One region of the Bacillus pacificus genome, then DNA from elsewhere that is predicted to be linked to it. Evidence: a T-box and tRNA genes for the amino acid it is inferred to sense, from the RefSeq annotation. Region 1 holds a T-box; the other holds one or more tRNA genes.

Evidence for each region. The T-box of region 1 lies ahead of tyrS (tyrosine--tRNA ligase). A T-box ahead of a tRNA ligase gene usually reads a tRNA of that ligase, here a tRNA-Tyr.
Region 2: it encodes a tRNA-Tyr, which carries the amino acid that the T-box ahead of tyrS (tyrosine--tRNA ligase) is inferred to sense. The anticodon was not compared.

The regions. Positions count from the first base shown of each region.
Region 1 is NZ_CP086328.1:305,000-316,386, reverse strand. It holds gene LMD38_RS01495 (thioester domain-containing protein) at 1-712, opposite strand, end outside; gene LMD38_RS01490 (aldo/keto reductase) at 821-1,660, opposite strand; gene LMD38_RS01485 (MFS transporter) at 1,677-2,861, opposite strand; gene LMD38_RS01480 (winged helix-turn-helix transcriptional regulator) at 3,233-3,577, shown strand; gene LMD38_RS01475 (DUF1641 domain-containing protein) at 4,013-4,453, shown strand; gene LMD38_RS01470 (NAD(P)/FAD-dependent oxidoreductase) at 4,498-5,676, shown strand; gene tyrS (tyrosine--tRNA ligase) at 5,996-7,255, opposite strand; T-box leader at 7,307-7,522, opposite strand; gene murB (UDP-N-acetylmuramate dehydrogenase) at 7,619-8,536, opposite strand; gene LMD38_RS01455 (SET domain-containing protein) at 8,926-9,321, opposite strand; gene LMD38_RS01450 (DUF4077 domain-containing protein) at 9,488-10,990, opposite strand; gene LMD38_RS01445 (endonuclease/exonuclease/phosphatase family protein) at 11,023-11,387, opposite strand, start outside.
Region 2 is NZ_CP086328.1:4,930,799-4,942,185, reverse strand. It holds rRNA gene LMD38_RS25390 (23S ribosomal RNA) at 1-2,742, shown strand, start outside; rRNA gene rrf (5S ribosomal RNA) at 2,829-2,944, shown strand; tRNA gene LMD38_RS25380 (tRNA-Asn) at 2,954-3,028, shown strand; tRNA gene LMD38_RS25375 (tRNA-Thr) at 3,033-3,105, shown strand; tRNA gene LMD38_RS25370 (tRNA-Glu) at 3,130-3,204, shown strand; tRNA gene LMD38_RS25365 (tRNA-Val) at 3,210-3,285, shown strand; tRNA gene LMD38_RS25360 (tRNA-Tyr) at 3,303-3,386, shown strand; tRNA gene LMD38_RS25355 (tRNA-Gln) at 3,452-3,526, shown strand; tRNA gene LMD38_RS25350 (tRNA-Lys) at 3,532-3,607, shown strand; tRNA gene LMD38_RS25345 (tRNA-Gly) at 3,613-3,684, shown strand; tRNA gene LMD38_RS25340 (tRNA-Ala) at 3,695-3,767, shown strand; gene LMD38_RS25335 (glycerate kinase) at 3,883-5,028, shown strand; gene rocF (arginase) at 5,238-6,131, shown strand; gene cdaA (diadenylate cyclase CdaA) at 6,380-7,201, shown strand; gene LMD38_RS25320 (CdaR family protein) at 7,194-8,675, shown strand; gene glmM (phosphoglucosamine mutase) at 8,668-10,014, shown strand; gene LMD38_RS25310 (hypothetical protein) at 10,301-10,486, shown strand; gene glmS (glutamine--fructose-6-phosphate transaminase (isomerizing)) at 10,499-11,387, shown strand, end outside.

The sequences.
Region 1 (11,387 bases):
TAAATCCACCAGCTGGTGTTTGTTTAGGAATTAAAATGCGGAACTTTTCTCCTACATTAAATTCCGTTTTTGCTTCGCCTTTTTCATTTACAAACTTCACGCCCGCTGGTGCACCTGTTGCTTGCACTTTATACGTTCCGCTTTTTGCATTTGTTTCTACTGTATATAAGCCTGTTTCAAAGAAATCATTTTTCAATACCGCTTGTTGTTCCTCTGATGGTACGACACTCATCGTAATTTCTTGTAATTCTTCACTAGCATTTGCCTTAGCAACGATATCTTTCGTTAACTTTTCTACATTTTTATTACGGAAGTCTAAATCATTAATATCGATTTGTTTTAATGCATTCCACACTGCAAGCTGCGTTGCGTAATGTGCCTCTCTCCAATCAGAAACACCCAATTCTTGCGGGCTCTTTTGTGGATATCCATTCAATAGTACACGGTACACATTAATATCCACTTTCCCCATTTCCGGTAAATCTTGACCGCTTGGAGATTTCAAATCTACATTTAAGCAAAAAGCAATTTTCCCATCTGCCGTTTTAATAAGCTCTGTGCGGATTGGTTTCTTCTTGGACTTACTATAGCTCCAATCCATTTGATACTTTGTATGGTCCATAACTTCTGCGAATGCCTTTTGAAGTGGGAATAACACAAATAAAACACTTAAAAACATAGCTAAAATTTTGAACGATTGCTTTATATTCATGTTTACAGCCCCTTAATAACAAACTTAATACTAAGTAGTATTTATTTAGAAACTATTTTTATGCACAAAAAAAGAGTGCTTTTACACACTCTTTTTCTCACCTTAATCTTAGAAATCAAAGTTATCAGGATCTGGACCAACACGGTGATTTTGGTTTAACGCATCGATTTTTTCCATGTCCTCTTTCGTTAATTCAAAGTTAAACACATCAGCGTTTGCAATAATACGGTGTTCTTTCGTTGATTTTGGAATTGTAATTACTCCATTTTGAAGATCCCAACGTAAAATAACTTGAGCTGTCGTTTTACCGTGTTTCTCTGCAATTGCTTGTAATGTTTCATTATCTAATAATTGACCTTGCATTAATGGTGACCATGCTTCCATTTGAATACCTTGTTCTTTACAGAAAGCTTGTAGTTCTTTTTGTGTTAAACGAGGGTGGTATTCCACTTGGTTAATCATTGGTTTAATTTCTGCATCTTTCATTACATCTTGTAAGTGATGGATTTGGAAGTTACTTACGCCAATTGCACGTACGCGCTCTTCTTTATAAAGTGTTTCTAACGCTCTCCACGTATCTTTATATTTCCCTTCTACAGGCCAATGAACAAGATATAAATCTAAATAATCTAGCTCTAATTTTTTTAAGCTTTCTTCATATGCAGCAAGTGTCGTTTCATATCCTTGATCCGAATTCCACACTTTTGAAGTAATGAATAAATCTTCACGAGAAATGCCTGCTTCTTTTATACCTGCACGAATTCCTTCACCTACAGCTTTTTCATTTCCGTAAATTGCAGCTGTATCGATGCTGCGATATCCTGCTTTAATCGCTGATTTTACAGCTTCTACAAGTTCTGGCCCATCTTCTACTTTAAATACGCCTAAACCGAACCAAGGCATTTCTACACCGTTATGCAATGTTGTTGTACTTTGTAAATTTTTCATTATATTTTCTCTCCTTCTATTTCACTTGATCTCTTTTTTCTAAAGTCATACTCCACGCCGTTAAAATAACAGCACCTACTACCATCACACCGCCTACCCAAGCTGTATGAATTAATCCTAACGAGTTCGTTACAATACCACCTAAATAAGCACCAAGAGCGATTCCAGCGTTAAATGCCGCAATGTTAATCGCGGATGCCACATCAACAGCGCTAGGTACAAATCGTTCAGCCAATATAACAACGTATACTTGTAGTCCTGGAACATTCATAAATGCGAATAGTCCCATAAAAATAATTGTGATGAATCCAGCGACTTGAAACGGCGCTGTAAATGTTAAAACAAATAATACAATTGCTTGAATAAAGAACATGTAAAATAACGCTCGAATCGGATTATGATTTGATAATTTTCCGCCGACCATATTCCCAATCGCAATTGCAATTCCGTACACTAACAAAATAATTGTAACGGTACTTGCTTTAAATCCTGTCACTTCTTGTAATAGGGGAGATAAATACGTAAATGTTACGAATGTTCCCCCGTACCCTAATGCAGTAATGATAAATACAAGTAATAGTCTTCCATTTGTAATCAGCTTAAACTGATCGCGAAATGATACAGACGTACCTTTTTTTAAATTAGAAGGAATGAGCATACTGTTGGCGATTAAGGCAACGATTCCAATTGCCACAATTACCATAAACGATGCTCTCCATCCAAATTGCTGACCGATAAATGTTCCAATTGGCACACCTGTAATGGTCGCAACCGTTAAACCAGTAAACATAAATGCAATTGCACTCGCACGTTTATTCTCAGGTACAAGCGCAGCCGCAATTGTCGATCCTATCGACATAAAAACGCCGTGTGCAAACGCAGATACAACCCTTGCGATAAGTAACACAGTAAAGCTTGTTGCCACTGCCGCAATTCCATTACCAATAATGAAAATAATCATAATCCACATTAATAATGTCTTTCGCGACATACTAGCTGTTACTGACGTTAATACCGGGGCACCGAACGCTACTCCTAACGCATATAAAGAAACGGTTAAACCCGCTGTTGTAACAGAAACATGTAAATCCTCTGAAATAGATGGTAATAAACCGACACTAATAAATTCGGTTGTACCAATTCCAAACGCACTAATTGCTAGTGCTAATAAAGCAAACATACTTCTTCGATTCGTCTGCATAGCCGAAGAAGATACTGTATATGAATTCAATTGAACCCCTCCTTAATACGAGAAATCCAATCATAATAGTGTGAAAAAAGGCCTTTTTTCTTCTACAAAAATAACTTTATTGCTCATATATGCTATTATGAATGGCTTCGCTCTTTTTTTGAAGAACGCACTTAAAAGTACGATAGGTACCAAAAAGTAACATAGGCACTTTTTAGTACCGTACTACTCATTTCCCTCTTACGTATGCTATTATGGAACATATTCAACATGATAAAAAGTACGTACTTTAAAGTGCTATAGGTACTTTTTAGTAACATTTAAATGATTTAGCTTCTTTTGTTGGAGAAATGCAATCTAGATTCATCAAAGGAGATTTTTATATGAAGAAATATAACATTCCCGTTGAAGCGACTTTAGAAGTTATCGGCGGAAAATGGAAAGTCGTTATTCTTTGTCACTTAACGAAAGGTACAAAGAGAACGAGTGAATTAAAACGTCTTATGCCTGGTATTACACAAAAAATGTTAACGCAGCAATTACGCGAACTAGAAGACGACGGCGTTATTCAAAGAAAGGTATACAATCAAGTACCACCGAAAGTAGAATATTCCCTTACAGACTACGGTTGGTCTTTAGAATCCATTCTTGATTCCCTTTGTACTTGGGGCGAATGCCATCTTGAAAAAGAAGGTAAGACATCGATGCTAATTGCAGAAAGTGAATAAAAGGAAAAAGGAAAAAACGAACGTGAATTTGTTCGTTTTTTCCTTTTTTTGTTTATATATATGTACATTTCTAACTGGAACAAAATATTTTATACGCTTCCATACCTTGTCAGTACTACGTTATACACTCAATATCAAATAATTAGGAATCATTTTTATGTTAACATAGGTGTATATAGTATATAATATAGGATATATATTATATACACTTTCCGGTAACGGAGCTTTTCCATTATGCGGACAAGCCATATATCGGACAGTTCATAAATAATAAGTAAGACGTTATGGTTTTAGATTTATGTTTGCAGCTTACTTGCTGTCATAAATTTAAAGGCATTTTATTGTGTTTTGTGAAACTTTGTATAAAGTTTCGTAACCGTTTACTATCTTACTTATCAAAAATAAGAGTATTGCTATCGTAAAGGAGAATTGGAGATGCCAGAAACTATGACTCAAACAAAGCCAGAACAAGAAACTGTACAAATTTCTGCTAGCCAAGGACAACTTGATGTACTTGATCAGTTGTTAAAACCTGAGGTACAAGAATCATTAACAACACTAGTAGAACAGCTTCCAAAATTAACTGAGCTTGTTAACATTTTAACTAAGTCTTATGACTTCGCTCAAACTGTTGCTACTGATGAAGTATTAAAAAGCGACACTGTTGGTGCAATCACAGAGCTTGTAGAACCTGTAAAAGATACAGTGAAAAGCATGGCTGCAACTGCAATCGAAGCGAAAGACCGTGCTGACGAAAGCAACGAAGTTATCGGCCTATTCGGTCTTTTAAAATTACTAAAAGATCCACAAGCACAAAAAATGTTCCGCTTTGTGAACGCATATCTTCAAATTAGTGCAGAACGTAACAATAAATAAGTTAACTTATAACAACAATTAGTAAAGACGGGGGATATCATACTATGTCAAAACAAATTGTCATCTTAGGCGCTGGTTATGGCGGTCTTCTTGCCGCTTTAAACGTACGTAAATATTACAGCAAATCAGAAGCACAAGTTACAGTGATTAACCAATACCCAACACACCAAATCATCACTGAACTACACCGCCTTGCAGCTGGTAACGTGTCTGAGCAAGCAGTTGCAATGCCACTTACAAAGCTTTTCAAAGGTAAAGATATCGATCTTAAAATCGCAACAGTTGAGTCATTCTCAGTTGATAGCAAAGAAATCAAATTAGCTGGCGGCACTACTTTATCTTACGATGCACTTGTAGTTGCTTTAGGAAGTAAAACTGCTTACTTCGGTATTCCAGGACTAGAAGAAAACAGCATGGTATTAAAATCTGCTGCTGATGCAAACAAAATCTACAAACACGTTGAAGACCGTATTCGTGAATACGCGAAAACGAAAAACGAAGCTGATGCTACAATCGTAATCGGTGGTGGCGGATTAACTGGCGTTGAGCTAGTTGGTGAGCTTGCTGACATTATGCCTAAACTTGCAAAAAGCCACGGCGTAAATCCAAAAGAAGTTAAACTTCTTCTTGTTGAAGCAGGTCCAAAAATCCTTCCAGTATTACCAGACCACTTAATCGAACGTGCAACTACTAGCCTAGAAGCACGCGGCGTTACATTCTTAACTGGTCTTCCTGTAACAAACGTTGCTGGCAATGAAATTGACTTAAAAGACGGTCAAAAACTTGTTGCTAACACATTCGTTTGGACAGGTGGCGTTCAAGGTAACCCACTAATCGGTGAATCAGGTCTTGAAGTAAACCGTGGTCGTGCAACAGTTGATGCATACCTACAATCTACTTCTCACAAAAACGTATTCGTTGCTGGAGACAGCGCTGTTGTCTTCGCTCCAGACGGACGTCCATACCCACCAACTGCACAAATCGCTTGGCAAATGGGTGAGTTAATTGGATACAACTTATACGCAGCACTAGAAGGCAAAGCATTCGAAGAGTTCGCACCTGTAAACTCTGGAACACTTGCTAGTCTAGGACGTAAAGATGCTGTTGCTACAATCGGAGCAAGCAATACTCCACTTAAAGGCTTACCAGCATCATTAATGAAAGAAGCAAGTAACGTTCGTTACTTATCACACATTAAAGGTCTATTCAGCTTAGCTTACTAATCTGAATATAAGCCCGAATCATGCCCTGCATGGTTCGGGCTATTTTTATCCCGCTTTAATGGGCAGTAAGACCCCCACTGATTAAAGTTTCACTTTATCCGTAATTTTCTCTAACTTATTTATTCGTCAAAAAAATGATATACCCTTTAAATTTATCTAAATATACTGACTTTTTCACAATAAAAGCTGTCCCGTTTTGGAACAGCTTTTATTGTCACCTTTTGTCGGTAAATCGATATATCGAGAAAATCGCCGATATAATTCGAGTTACGGTCGATATATTCGAAAAATCGCCGATATAATTTTTCCGTCTTGTTTACTATCCTAACTTCACAAGGCTGTAGTTCTTCTTCCCTTTACGAATAATAATAAATCGTCCATCAAATGAATTTTCTACCGTAACATCCGTACCTACATCCGTTACTTTTTCGCCATTCATAGAAATAGCTCCATTATTAATATCTTCGCGTGCTTGTCGTCTAGATGGTTCGATTCCTAAATCAACGAGCCATTCTACGATATTTTTCGTCTCTTTTGAAGACTGGAATGTTGGCATTTCTTTAAAGCCTTGTTCAATTTCATCGGCTGTTAACGATTTAATATCTCCGCTAAATAACGCTGCTGTAATTTTCACAGCTTGCAGCAACGCTTCTTCTCCATGAACGAATTTCGTCATTTCTTCCGCTAATACTTTTTGCGCTTCACGTTTATGAGGCTCTGTCTCTACCTTCACTGCCAACTCATCGATGCGCTCTTTCGTTAAGAACGTAAAGTATTTCAAGTATTTAACGACATCACGGTCATCTGTATTCATCCAGAACTGGTAAAATTCAAACGGTGTTGTTTTTTCAGGATCAAGCCAAACGGCACCACCTGCTGATTTACCAAACTTCGTACCATCAGATTTCAATAGTAACGGAATCGTCAATCCGAATACTTTCGCTTCGTGCCCTTCTAACTTACGAATTAAATCTAAACCACTCGTAATATTTCCCCATTGGTCACTACCGCCAATTTGTAGTTGAACATCTTCTTTCGTGTATAAATGATGGAAGTCCATCGCTTGCAGGATTTGGTACGTAAATTCTGTGAAAGAAATTCCTGTATCTAAACGACTTGCTACGATATCTTTTGCTAACATACTATTAATGCTAAAGTTTTTCCCGTAATCACGTAAAAACTCAATAATATTTATTTCATGTGTCCAATCGTAGTTATTTACCATCTTTACTTCGCTATTTCCGCCAAAATCAAATAGCTTTTTCATTTGTGCTGTTAACGCATCCACATTATGTTGAACTACTTCTAGCGTTTGAAGTTGGCGTTCTGATTGACGTCCACTTGGATCACCAATTGTTCCTGTTGCTCCGCCAATTAAAATAACCGGATGATGGCCAGCTAACTGAAATCTTTTCATCATCATAAACGGAATCAAATGTCCGATATGCATACTATCACCAGTCGGATCAACTCCGCAGTATAGCGAAATCTTTTTCTCTTCTACTAGCTTACGTAAACCTTCTTCGTCAGTCTGTTGATTAATGGCGCCGCGCCATTCTAATTCATCAATAATGTTCATTTTTTGTCATCCCCTTTATTTTTTAAAAACAAAAAATCCCTATGTCTATGACATAGGGACGATGATTCACCGTGTTACCACCCAGTTTGTATAAATAGCATAGCTACTCATACCACTCTCAGCAATAGTATCGATTGCCAATCCGCTTAGCATTACCTAAGATACTCCAGAGTGTAATTCACAAGTTTGTTTGTGCTAGGTTCCAGCATCCCCTAGCTCTCTCGTTAACAGTGACAAACTGCTACTGGGCTCTTTCAACGTATGTTATTTGTTAAATTATTAGCCATTATATTGAATTGCAAACAAATTGTCAACAATACCCAAATGTTATTTTAAAATAATTCGCAGTTTCATACGTATATGTTATTCTTTATCTTCTCCAATAATCCTTACTTCACGCTCTAACTTCACGCCAAATTTCTCTTCAACTGTTTTTTGTACAAAGTGAATTAAATCGATATAATCTTGTGCCGTTCCGTTATCAACATTCACCATAAATCCAGCGTGTTTTAGAGAAACTTCCACTCCACCAATTCGCTTACCTTGTAGTCCTGATTCTTGAATCAATTTACCAGCAAAGTTATTTGGTGGGCGTTTAAATACGCTACCGCATGAAGGGTATTCTAGAGGCTGTTTTGACTCACGTTTAAACGTTAAATCATCCATTTTTGCTTTAATTTCTTCATATACACCTTCTTCAAGTTCAAATCTCGCTTCAAGAATAATGTAATGGTTGTTCGCAAATACACTCTTACGATATCCAAATTCAAATGCTTCTTTCGTCAAAGTACGTAGCTCTCCATCACCTGTCATTACGACAGCTTCTGTTAATACAAACGAAATCTCACCGCCGTATGCACCTGCATTCATATATAATGCTCCGCCAACTGAACCTGGAATACCACAAGCAAATTCAAGACCCGTTAAGTTATGGTCTAACGCAATACGTGATACGTCAATAATTGCTGCACCGCACTGTGCTACAATCGTCGTTCCTGTTACAGTAACACCTGTAATATGAATTAAACTTACTGTAATCCCGCGAATTCCACCATCTTTAATAATAACATTGGATCCATTTCCTAAAAACGTAACTGGAATATTATATTTGTTCGCATATTTAATAACTTCTTGAATTTCGTCATAATTTGTCGGCGCAACAAAAACATCTGCTTTTCCGCCAACTTTAATATGCGTATGATTCTTTAACATTTCATCTTGTTTCACATGACCTTCAGGCAATACCGTACTTAAATATTCATAAACCTCTTGCATATTCATTTTACGATTCCTCTATTTCTATATTCTTTTTATCCCGTTATACGGGCCCATAATATCCCCACATACATGAAATGAACCTAAAGTGGTGGATACAGTGTACCCAAAATCAATTCGAGACACCTATTAACCTCTTAATTTATAAGAGGTGCCACTCATATTAAAATATATATTGCATAATAAAGCAACCCAAATAGGCTACTAAACTTGACATGTCATCAGAAAGACAACAATTTGTAAAATATATTACTTTTTCAAAACACTACCCTTCAGTATCTTACTATACCACACGAAAATAAAGTGGTATTTTTTTGTAATTTTTGCTTTATTTTCATCAATAAAAAAGATGCTTTTACCTATGTAAAAACATCTTTTTCATTACTTATTTTAAATTACTTTTCGTTCTCTTCTTTTTCTTTATCAAACCATAACAGTTCATCGTTATCCACTTCACCATTATAATTGATTAAGATTTCTTCTCCTGCTTTTATATCTTTATAAGCATAGAAGTTAAATGTATGATTCTCAAAGACAATATCATACGTCGCATTCGGTGTATATGAATGATTGAATAACATGCCGTATCCTAAAAGGATTGCCGTATGATTAATCCCATACTCAAATGCGTAGTCAGCAAGTAATGTTTTCTCAATGTGTTCATGCTGTTCATTCGGGTAAGAGATAACTGGCGCTGCGTGTATCAACTCACCTTTTTTAATATCACGAGTTGCAAATACACCTCTATTAAATTCTCCATCACTAAGTTCAGAAGTCTTAACTTCGATCATATACGTCACCTATTTAATTCTTTCTTTGAAGTATTTTAATTCCGCTATTAGCTGAATTTCATCTTCTTAAGCTTGGCAGAAAACGAGCAGAAAAGCAATTAAAATCCGAGCAAGTCTTCGTTTAAATGAAAAAAGGGCACAAACGTTGTGCCCTTTTTAAGTGATATTACTTTTCTAAAATATTTTCTAACAATTTCACTTGCTCGCTAACAGTATGTAATGTCTTCACAGATGTATCATTTCGATGTTTTTCTTCTTCCACACTTGCTAACACTTCTTCTGTAGCTGCAGAAGTTTGCTGGATTACATTGGAAGCATGTGTAACATCCTTTACGATATTCGTCGTTTTAACTTGGAAACTTTCTTGATGACCAACGATTTCTCTCATTACATCATTAATTTCATCAATAAACTTCCCTAAATCCGTTACATTTGTTAAAACACTTACTAGCATTTCATTACATTCTTCTTGTACTCTTTCTGATTTCTCTACTTGCACTTCTACCTTACTTGCTTGATTACTAAAATCCTTCAAAATCCCTTGAATTCTTCCCGCAGAACGATTCGATTCCTCAGCAAGCTTTAATACTTCATTCGCTACAATAGCAAATCCTTTTCCATGCTCACCTGCTCTTGCAGCTTCAATATTTGCATTTAAAGCTAGCAAACTCGTCTGACTTGAAATATTCGTTATTACATCTACAATTTCATTAATTTGTTTCGATTGCATCATTAAATCTCTAAATATAATTCCTGATTGTGAAACAACATCATTTAAACTTCTCATATTCGCTTCAAAACTTCGTAGAGTATGTACACTACCTTTTGAAATTTCTAAGCTTTCATCAACACGAATCGATGCATTTCTTACTTGAGAAATGATTTGTTCAATATTTCCCTCCATATCGTTCAATACTTCTACCGAACGATGGATCATCTCTGATTGTGATTGCGTGCCAACTGCTACCTCTTCAAAAGCAAAATTGATTTCACTCATTGACTCCATCGATGTATTCATATTTTGTCTTAAATAATTGAAATTACGATCTAGTTTCACAACCGTTTCCTCAATAAGCCTTTGCGTTTCTTCTAACTCCTGAGCTTTTCTCATTACTTCTTGCTTCTCATCACTTAAACGAGCCAGTAAGTTAGAACCAATTTTCGTGACGCCCCACATAGCGATTGTTACAATCGCTAACAAACTTGCGAAATTAGCAGCTTCAGACGAGGCTGTATAAGCAAAAAATTGCTCCGGCCAATAGCTACAAAGGATAAATGTGATCACAACAGCTACCCCGCCAAGAATTAAAATGAGGCGCTCACTTAAGTAAATAAGTGAAACAGCTAATGTAAAATAGACCATTTGAAATACAGCCGGGCTTTCATTAAAAGCTTGTACCATAATGTAAGACATTGTAAGCAACATAAATGTCATGATATATTTATACGCTGATTCCATACTTTTTATAAAAGTAAAAAGCGTTCCAAATGCAACGACAGAAATACCACAAATCCAAAACGCTATTGCTCTCTCTGTAAAAATATATCCATAATACCCAATCGCGATTATCCCAAGGAAGAAACTACAAATCGTTATAAACAGTAATAAATGATTTTTCTGTGATTCTTTCTCAAGTTTAGAAAAACAAGTCCTCTTTAACCACTCCATATGAAGCCCCACCTTCTACTTATACATATCAATTACTTCAGTTTAAATACCGCACTTACTGGGTTATGATCGCTATTTTCAAACTTTAAATCTTTCCCTTGTACATTTACAATCTCTACATTCGGTGAAACGATAAAGCCATCAATAATCGTGACGAAGTTTTCGCCTTCTACATACTTCTTCACATCGTCTCTCACCGTCATAACAGATGAGTCTACAGCCCACTTAAAGCCACCATCAGTAAAGTCCTTCGGTAACTCTACCAACCATTCAGGACGCTCTTTCACAAACTTCGGATCACTTAATTGAACGTTAGAAAGTAATTGATTCCAATCTCCGCCCATTATTACGTAATCACCATTTTTATAATGCTTGTTCATATATTCTTTTAAAAACT
Region 2 (11,387 bases), 630 kb from region 1:
AGACCCAGGTAACTGAAACATCTAAGTACCTGGAGGAAGAGAAAGCAAATGCGATTTCCTGAGTAGCGGCGAGCGAAACGGAACATAGCCCAAACCAAGAGGCTTGCCTCTTGGGGTTGTAGGACATTCTATACGGAGTTACAAAGGAACGAGGTAGACGAAGCGACCTGGAAAGGTCCGTCGTAGAGGGTAACAACCCCGTAGTCGAAACTTCGTTCTCTCTTGAATGTATCCTGAGTACGGCGGAACACGTGAAATTCCGTCGGAATCTGGGAGGACCATCTCCCAAGGCTAAATACTCCCTAGTGATCGATAGTGAACCAGTACCGTGAGGGAAAGGTGAAAAGCACCCCGGAAGGGGAGTGAAAGAGATCCTGAAACCGTGTGCCTACAAATAGTCAGAGCCCGTTAACGGGTGATGGCGTGCCTTTTGTAGAATGAACCGGCGAGTTACGATCCCGTGCGAGGTTAAGCTGAAGAGGCGGAGCCGCAGCGAAAGCGAGTCTGAATAGGGCGTTTAGTACGTGGTCGTAGACCCGAAACCAGGTGATCTACCCATGTCCAGGGTGAAGTTCAGGTAACACTGAATGGAGGCCCGAACCCACGCACGTTGAAAAGTGCGGGGATGAGGTGTGGGTAGCGGAGAAATTCCAATCGAACCTGGAGATAGCTGGTTCTCCCCGAAATAGCTTTAGGGCTAGCCTTAAGTGTAAGAGTCTTGGAGGTAGAGCACTGATTGGACTAGGGGTCCTCATCGGATTACCGAATTCAGTCAAACTCCGAATGCCAATGACTTATCCTTAGGAGTCAGACTGCGAGTGATAAGATCCGTAGTCAAAAGGGAAACAGCCCAGACCGCCAGCTAAGGTCCCAAAGTGTGTATTAAGTGGAAAAGGATGTGGAGTTGCTTAGACAACTAGGATGTTGGCTTAGAAGCAGCCACCATTTAAAGAGTGCGTAATAGCTCACTAGTCGAGTGACTCTGCGCCGAAAATGTACCGGGGCTAAATACACCACCGAAGCTGCGGATTGATACCGAATGGTATCAGTGGTAGGGGAGCGTTCTAAGGACAGTGAAGTCAGACCGGAAGGACTGGTGGAGTGCTTAGAAGTGAGAATGCCGGTATGAGTAGCGAAAGACGGGTGAGAATCCCGTCCACCGAATGCCTAAGGTTTCCTGAGGAAGGCTCGTCCGCTCAGGGTTAGTCAGGACCTAAGCCGAGGCCGACAGGCGTAGGCGATGGACAACAGGTTGATATTCCTGTACCACCTCTTTATCGTTTGAGCAATGGAGGGACGCAGAAGGATAGAAGAAGCGTGCGATTGGTTGTGCACGTCCAAGCAGTTAGGCTGATAAGTAGGCAAATCCGCTTATCGTGAAGGCTGAGCTGTGATGGGGAAGCTCCTTATGGAGCGAAGTCTTTGATTCCCCGCTGCCAAGAAAAGCTTCTAGCGAGATAAAAGGTGCCTGTACCGCAAACCGACACAGGTAGGCGAGGAGAGAATCCTAAGGTGTGCGAGAGAACTCTGGTTAAGGAACTCGGCAAAATGACCCCGTAACTTCGGGAGAAGGGGTGCTTTCTTAACGGAAAGCCGCAGTGAATAGGCCCAAGCGACTGTTTAGCAAAAACACAGCTCTCTGCGAAGCCGTAAGGCGAAGTATAGGGGGTGACACCTGCCCGGTGCTGGAAGGTTAAGGAGAGGGGTTAGCGTAAGCGAAGCTCTGAACTGAAGCCCCAGTAAACGGCGGCCGTAACTATAACGGTCCTAAGGTAGCGAAATTCCTTGTCGGGTAAGTTCCGACCCGCACGAAAGGTGTAACGATTTGGGCACTGTCTCAACCAGAGACTCGGTGAAATTATAGTACCTGTGAAGATGCAGGTTACCCGCGACAGGACGGAAAGACCCCGTGGAGCTTTACTGTAGCCTGATATTGAATTTTGGTACAGTTTGTACAGGATAGGCGGGAGCCTTTGAAACCGGAGCGCTAGCTTCGGTGGAGGCGCTGGTGGGATACCGCCCTGACTGTATTGAAATTCTAACCTACGGGTCTTATCGACCCGGGAGACAGTGTCAGGTGGGCAGTTTGACTGGGGCGGTCGCCTCCTAAAGTGTAACGGAGGCGCCCAAAGGTTCCCTCAGAATGGTTGGAAATCATTCGTAGAGTGCAAAGGCATAAGGGAGCTTGACTGCGAGACCTACAAGTCGAGCAGGGACGAAAGTCGGGCTTAGTGATCCGGTGGTTCCGCATGGAAGGGCCATCGCTCAACGGATAAAAGCTACCCCGGGGATAACAGGCTTATCTCCCCCAAGAGTCCACATCGACGGGGAGGTTTGGCACCTCGATGTCGGCTCATCGCATCCTGGGGCTGTAGTCGGTCCCAAGGGTTGGGCTGTTCGCCCATTAAAGCGGTACGCGAGCTGGGTTCAGAACGTCGTGAGACAGTTCGGTCCCTATCCGTCGTGGGCGTAGGAAATTTGAGAGGAGCTGTCCTTAGTACGAGAGGACCGGGATGGACGCACCGCTGGTGTACCAGTTGTTCTGCCAAGGGCATAGCTGGGTAGCTATGTGCGGAAGGGATAAGTGCTGAAAGCATCTAAGCATGAAGCCCCCCTCAAGATGAGATTTCCCATAGCGTAAGCTAGTAAGATCCCTGAAAGATGATCAGGTTGATAGGTTCGAGGTGGAAGCATGGTGACATGTGGAGCTGACGAATACTAATAGATCGAGGACTTAACCATATAATATGTAGCAATGTTATCTAGTTTTGAAGGAATATATAATTTTCCTCTTGACATTTCGAAAGAAATGTTTATAATGATAAAAGTCTGGTAATGATGGCAGAGAGGTCACACCCGTTCCCATACCGAACACGGAAGTTAAGCTCTCTAGCGCCGATGGTAGTTGGGACCTTGTCCCTGTGAGAGTAGGACGTTGCCAGGCTAATATTATTCCGCAGTAGCTCAGTGGTAGAGCTATCGGCTGTTAACCGATCGGTCGTAGGTTCGAGTCCTACCTGCGGAGCCATTATGCTTCCATAGCTCAGCTGGTAGAGCACTTCCATGGTAAGGAAGAGGTCACCGGTTCAAGCCCGGTTGGAAGCTTGGGAATAGGTTTAAAACTTTTTTGGCCCGTTGGTCAAGTGGTTAAGACACCGCCCTTTCACGGCGGTAACACGGGTTCGAATCCCGTACGGGTCACCACTTTTGGAGGATTAGCTCAGCTGGGAGAGCACCTGCCTTACAAGCAGGGGGTCGGCGGTTCGATCCCGTCATCCTCCACCATATATATTTTAAATGTCGGAGGGGTAGCGAAGTGGCTAAACGCGGCGGACTGTAAATCCGCTCCTTCGGGTTCGGCAGTTCGAATCTGCCCCCCTCCACCATTTTCTTTAAAATAACCTGAGAGGGTTTATTTTTTTGAAAAGATAACCATACTAGTAAATATTAATGGGCTATAGCCAAGCGGTAAGGCAACGGACTTTGACTCCGTCATGCGCTGGTTCGAATCCAGCTAGCCCAGCCATTTACGAGCCATTAGCTCAGTTGGTAGAGCATCTGACTTTTAATCAGAGGGTCGAAGGTTCGAGTCCTTCATGGCTCACCATTTTCGCGGAAGTAGTTCAGTGGTAGAATACAACCTTGCCAAGGTTGGGGTCGCGGGTTCGAATCCCGTCTTCCGCTTAATTACTAAGGGGCCTTAGCTCAGCTGGGAGAGCGCCTGCCTTGCACGCAGGAGGTCAGCGGTTCGATCCCGCTAGGCTCCATCTAATAGAGAAAGCTTACATCATATGATGTAAGCTTTTTTTGTGTTTAAAAAGACAACTTTCATACTTGTCATTTAAAATGGAGAAAACGTGAAAATAAAGGATGGGGATAATTATGAAAGTTGTTATTGCATCTGATTCATATAAAGAAAGCTTAAAAGCTATAGAAGTATGTGAAGCTATTGAAAGAGGTTTTGGAGCAATTTTTCCTAAAGCAGAGTATGTAAAAATACCAATTGGAGACGGAGGGGAAGGAACGGTTGATTCCCTTGTTGATGCTACAAGCGGGAGGATTATATCATTTCATGTGACAGGACCGCTTAGAGAGAGCGTACAAGCCTTTTACGGTATGTCTAAAGATAAAAAGACAGCGTTTATTGAAATGGCAGCAGCATCAGGCTTACAACACGTTCCAGCTAAAAAGCGAAACCCACTTATTACGACGACGAAAGGAACAGGAGAACTTATACTACATGCGCTAGACGAAGGAGCTGAGCATATCATTTTAGGACTGGGAGGAAGTGCTACAAATGATGGAGGAGCGGGTATGTTGTCAGCTTTAGGAGTCAGGTTTATAAATGGAAAAGGAGAAGTAATAGAGCCGTCTGGTGGAACGTTACATTCGATTGTCTCTATTGATTTTTCACAAATGGATTCACGCTTAAAGCATATAAAGATAGAAGCAGCATGTGATGTAGATAATCCGTTAGTTGGAATAAGAGGAGCATCTTTCGTATTTGGGCGACAAAAGGGTGCGGATGAAGAGATGATGAAAGAGCTGGATGAGAATTTAAAGCATTATGCGCATATCCTTAAACAATACCTATTTTGCGACGTATCTAAAATACCTGGTGCAGGAGCTGCAGGAGGTATGGGAGCAGCTGTTATTGCAGTGCTGAAAGGAAGCTTGCGGAGGGGAATTGAAATTGTATTAGATTATACAAATTTTGATAAGCATATAGAAGGTGCAGATTTAATTATAACTGGCGAAGGGAGAATAGATGAACAAACAGCATATGGAAAGGCCCCAGTAGGTGTTGCGGAGCGTGCAAAGCTTTTTCATATTCCTGTCATTGCGATTGGGGGATCAGTATCTCCGAATTACTCGGCTGTTCATGAAAAAGGAATTGATGCAGTATTTAGTATTACAACAAGTCCGATGACATTAGAGGAGGCATATAAAGTAGCAGAAGAGAATATTGAAATGACAGCAAAGAATATTGCAGCAGTGTGGAAAATAGCATCAGAAAAACACTTCTAAATGCGGGAGTGTTTTTTATTATTATCTAATAATAATGATAGTAGTTGTTTCATTAAGTTAACTTTATACATAGAATAGTCTTAACATTTGGATTTTGAAGCGGATATAAGTGAATAATTTGTATATCCATACAGAAAAATGTCGAGTTGAGTCAGACTATATAAAAGATTTAAAATATTTAGTGAAGGCACAAAAGGGGGATACTATCTATGAAAAAAGAAATTTCAGTTATTGGAGTTCCAATGGATTTAGGCCAGATGCGTCGTGGAGTTGATATGGGGCCGAGCGCAATCCGTTATGCAGGTGTAATTGAAAGAATTGAAGAAATTGGATATGACGTTAAAGATATGGGAGATATATGTATAGAGAGAGAAAAAGAAGTAGATGTAAATACAAGCTTAAGAAACCTTACACAAGTTGCAACTGTATGTAACGAATTAGCAAGTAAGGTGGATCATATTATAGAAGAAGGGCGTTTTCCACTTGTATTAGGTGGCGATCATAGTATCGCTATTGGTACATTAGCTGGTGTTGCGAAACATTATAAAAACCTAGGTGTTATTTGGTATGATGCACATGGCGATTTAAATACAGAAGAAACTTCACCATCTGGAAATATTCACGGTATGTCACTTGCAGCAAGTTTAGGGTATGGACATCCGGCGCTTGTAGATTTATACGGGGCATATCCAAAGGTGAAAAAAGAGAATGTTGTAATTATCGGTGCACGTGCATTAGATGAAGGAGAAAAAGACTTTATTCGAAATGAAGGTATTAAAGTATTTTCAATGCACGAGATTGATCGTATGGGTATGACGGCTGTTATGGAAGAAACAATCGCGTATTTATCTCATACTGATGGTGTGCATTTATCATTAGATTTAGATGGTCTTGATCCTCATGATGCACCAGGAGTTGGAACACCTGTAATTGGTGGCTTATCTTATCGTGAAAGTCATTTAGCAATGGAGATGTTAGCGGAAGCTGATATTGTTACATCTGCCGAGTTTGTTGAGGTAAATACGATTTTAGATGAGCGAAATAGAACGGCAACAACAGCGGTTGCTTTAATGGGTTCTTTATTCGGTGAAAAACTAAAATAAATGTAAGAAAAGCAACTGAGAAGTTGCTTTTTTTATTTGAAAATAGGCGTATAATAATGATTTATATTATACTGTACGATAAGAATGTTTGACATCTTACCAATTTAGACTAAAGGGGGTTGTTTGTAATTGTCGTTTGTTTCATGTATGGTATAATTAACTAGTTGTTGGAAATACATACAGATAGAGCATAAAACAATATTTCAATATATGGATAGAATTGCTCGTAAGTAGGAGGAAGGGTTAGCATGCCTTTTGAAGATACGACCATTTTGAAATATCTTAGTACGGCATTAGATATTGCCGTTGTATGGTTTATTATATATAAGCTAATTCTCATAATCCGAGGGACGAAAGCTGTTCAACTTTTAAAAGGGATTACAGTTATTATTGTCGTTCGGATGATCAGTATTTTCCTTGGATTGCGAACGCTATATTGGCTAACTGAACAAGTATTAACGTGGGGATTTTTAGCCGTTATTATTATTTTCCAGCCAGAATTGCGAAGAGCGCTTGAGCAGCTAGGACGCGGGAGTTTATTTTCGCGTACTGGAACTCATGAGGATGATGAGCCTGAAATGGTTGCAACAGCGATAGCGAAAGCAACGGAATATATGGGAAAACGTAGAATTGGTGCATTAATTACCTTGTCAAAAGAGACCGGTATGGGTGATTATGTAGAAACGGGTATTCCGCTAAATGCAAACGTATCATCGGAATTACTCATTAATATTTTCATTCCAAACACACCTCTTCACGATGGAGCAGTAATTATGCAAGGAAGTACCATTAAAGCAGCAGCTTGCTATCTTCCGTTATCAGAAAGTCCATTTATCTCTAAGGAGTTAGGAACTAGGCATCGCGCTGCAATGGGAGTTAGTGAAGTTACTGATAGCATTACAGTAGTTGTGTCGGAAGAAACAGGCCAAATTTCTTTAACGAAAAATGGTAAGTTGCATCGTGATTTGAAGACAGAACAACTGAAAGATATGTTGTTAGCTGAATTTAGTGCGAACGAAAAAACGACTTCTTCGTCTTTATGGAATTGGAGGAGAAAGCGTCATGGATAAGTTAATGGAGAATCATTGGTTTTTAAAGGGGATCTCATTACTATTGGCGTGTATGCTTTTTATGTCAGCGACTTTAACTGAAAAAAATACGACATCGGGGATACTACCTTTTGCAAATGATGCGAAAGAAACATTAACTAATTATGCTATTAACGTTAAGTATGATGAAGAGAAATATATTGTAAGTGGTATTCCGGCAGAGGGCGTTAAGGTGAAGTTAGAGGGTCCAAAGGCAGCAGTTGCTACGGCAAAAGCGAAAAAACAATTTGATATACCAGTTGATTTGAGAGGTAGCGAAAAAGGAACGTATGAAGTTTCTTTGAAAACGAATGGACTTCCAGATGATGTGAAAGGAACAGTTCAGCCATCAACAATTAAAATTACTCTTCATGAAAAAGCGAGAAAATATGTTCATGTAGACTTGAAATTATCAAATGAGGATCAGATGTCAGCTGGTGCTACGCTCGAAAAATCAAACATTAAACCTGATACGGTTGAGGTAGTTGGGACGAAAGAAGAAATTGAAAGTATTTCATCTGCTAAGGCGTATGTTGATTTAAAAGGTGTTAATAAAACTGTTACAAAAACACCCGAAGTGACATTATACAATAAAGAAGGCAAACGTTTAAATGTAAGAACAAGTCCATCTAAAATTAGTGTAACGTTGAATGTGGCGACGCAAGCTACGGCCAATAATACTGAAAAAACTGTTCCTATAACATATGCGAAAAAGGGGAGTTTACCGGAAGGATTGGCCGTTACAAATGTTAGCGTTGAGCCGAGAGAAGTAACGATAGCAGGTCCAAAAGATATATTGGATAATATACAATCGATAGAGGGGGTCGAAGTAGATCTTAGTCAATTGACAGAGTCTACAACATTCGATACCTCTGTTTTATTACCAAAGGGTGTAACAAGTGCGAAGCCAAATCAAGTAAAGGTTTCAGTAGGCGTACAAAAAACAAAACAAACGAAAACAAGAACGATTGATGGTATATCAATTCAAAAAAATGGACTTTCTAAAGACGTTACGGCCCAGTTACTTTCGCCGCAAGATGGGAAGATAAGCGTTGATATTTCAGGAGAAACAAGTATAGTAGATAAAATAACAGCTGCTCAAATAACAGCAGTGATTAATCTACAAAATGTGTCTCCTGGGACGAAGGATGTTGCTATTCAAGTGAGTGGCCCTGGTAATATTTCAATAGAGCCAAAACAAAAAAGTGCTAAAGTCACAATTGTGAAGAAAGAAAATCCTGATAAAGAAGTACAGGGTAACGGTGAGCAACCAAATTCAAATAATAATAAAGATAATCAAACTGAAAAACCAAAAAATCCTGAACCTGAACCTAAGCCTGATCCAGAAAAGGAAAAGGAGAAGGAACCGGAACAAAATAAAGATAAAGAAACTAGCCAAGAGCCAACAGTAGATAATCAAAAAGAGCCAGAAAAAGGAGCGAATCATAATGGGTAAATATTTTGGTACAGATGGAGTACGCGGGGTTGCGAATCAGGAGTTAACACCTGAATTAGCGTTCAAAATTGGACGTTTTGGTGGTTATGTATTAACAAAAGATACAGACCGTCCAAAAGTAATTATCGGCCGTGATACACGTATATCAGGACATATGTTAGAAGGAGCTTTAGTAGCAGGTCTATTATCAACTGGAGCAGAAGTAATGCGTCTTGGTGTTATTTCTACACCAGGTGTTGCTTATTTAACGAAAGCGTTAGATGCACAAGCTGGTGTTATGATTTCTGCATCTCATAATCCAGTACAAGATAACGGAATTAAATTCTTCGGTTCAGACGGTTTTAAATTAACAGATGAGCAAGAAGCAGAAATCGAAGCTTTATTAGACAAAGAAGTGGATGAATTACCACGTCCAACAGGTACGAACCTTGGGCAAGTGAGTGATTATTTTGAAGGTGGACAAAAGTATTTACAATACATTAAACAAACTGTAGAGGAAGATTTCTCAGGTTTGCATATCGCTTTAGATTGTGCGCATGGTGCTACATCTTCTTTAGCTCCGTACTTATTTGCTGATTTAGAAGCTGATATTTCAACAATGGGAACTTCACCAAATGGTATGAACATTAACGATGGAGTAGGTTCTACGCATCCAGAAGTATTAGCTGAATTAGTAAAAGAAAAAGGTGCTGATATTGGTCTTGCTTTCGATGGTGATGGTGACCGTTTAATCGCTGTAGATGAAAAAGGAAACATCGTTGATGGCGATCAAATTATGTTTATTTGTGCAAAGTACATGAAAGAAACTGGTCAACTAAAGCACAATACAGTTGTTTCAACAGTTATGAGTAACTTAGGTTTCTACAAAGCACTTGAAGCTAACGGTATTACAAGTGATAAAACAGCAGTTGGTGATCGCTACGTAATGGAAGAAATGAAGCGCGGAGGTTACAACTTAGGTGGAGAACAATCAGGACATATTATCTTACTTGATTACATTACAACTGGTGATGGAATGTTAAGTGCACTTCAACTTGTAAACATTATGAAAATGACGAAAAAACCATTATCTGAGCTTGCAGGAGAAATGACAAAATTCCCGCAATTACTAGTAAACGTTCGTGTAACAGATAAAAAACTAGCACTAGAAAACGAAAAAATTAAAGAAATTATTCGTGTTGTAGAGGAAGAAATGAACGGTGATGGCCGCATTCTTGTTCGTCCATCTGGAACAGAACCACTTATTCGTGTAATGGCAGAAGCACCAACACAAGAAGTTTGTAATGCATATGTACATCGCATTGTAGAAGTTGTGAAAGCGGAAGTTGGCGCTGAATAATTTAATAAATTTATTGAAAAGGAGCACAATAAGTGCTCCTTTTTCATATGTTTTATAGATGGTGAAAAAATTTTCATTGACGGTTTATCCATGTTTGTTATAAGATGGTCTTGTTCTTTTTCTCAAAGGAAATATTGTAAATTATAGAAGCGCCAGAACTACAAGTAGTGTAGTTGACGAGGTGGGGTTTATCGAGATTTCGGCGGATGGCTCCCGGTTGTTCATCACAACCGCAAGCTTTTACTTAAATCATTAAGGTGACTTAGTGGACAAAGGTGAAAGTGTGATGAGAGAAAAGGAACGGATACAAACTAGCTGTATAAGTATATACGGACTTAAACCCAATCGAGAGGAAGGTGAAAGCCGTTACAAGCTTACAGGGCTAGCAATATGTAATCCGTTTTTTAGTATAAATAAAAATGGTATCGGACTATGTCGTTACATGTTCGCAGAGCAGTGTAAGCATTTGTAACGGCGACTAAACATGTGTGGAATCGTAGGATTTATTGGAGAGCAAGATGCAAAGGAAATTTTATTAAAAGGTTTAGAAAAGCTAGAATATCGTGGATATGATTCAGCAGGTATTGCAGTACAAGCAGAGAACGGTGTTGTTGTATACAAAGAAAAAGGCCGTATTGCAAAACTTCGCGAAATCGTAGATGAGAACGTAGCAACAAGCGTGGGAATCGGTCACACACGCTGGGCTACACATGGTGTTCCGAGCAAAGTAAACGCGCATCCGCATCAAAGTACATCAAAGCGTTTTACACTAGTTCATAACGGTGTAATTGAAAACTATGAGTTAGTGAAGAAGGAATATTTACAAGATGTAACGTTCGTAAGTGAAACGGATACAGAGGTTATCGTACAGCTTATGGAACAACAAGTGAGCACAGGACTAAGTGTAGAAGAAGCGTTCCGTAATACGCTATCTCTTTTACATGGCTCTTATGCAATCGGATTACTTGATGCTGAAAATCCAAACATGATTTATGTTGCTAAAAACAAAAGCCCGCTATTAGTAGGTGTTGGTGACAACTTTAATGTTGTGGCGAGCGACGCTATGGCGATGTTACAAGTTACAGATCAATTTATTGAATTAATGGATAAAGAAATTGTAATTGTAACGAAAGAAAGTATTACAATTAAAAACTTACAAGGTGAAACGATTGAACGTGCACCGTTTACAGCGGAATTAGACGCAAGTGATATTGAAAAAGGAACATACCCTCATTTCATGCTTAAAGAAATCGATGAGCAACCACTTGTTATCCGTAATATAATTCAAAAGTATCAAGATGAAAATGGCGAGATTGAATTAGATCAAGACATCCGCAATGCGATTTTAGATAGCGATCGTATTTATATCATTG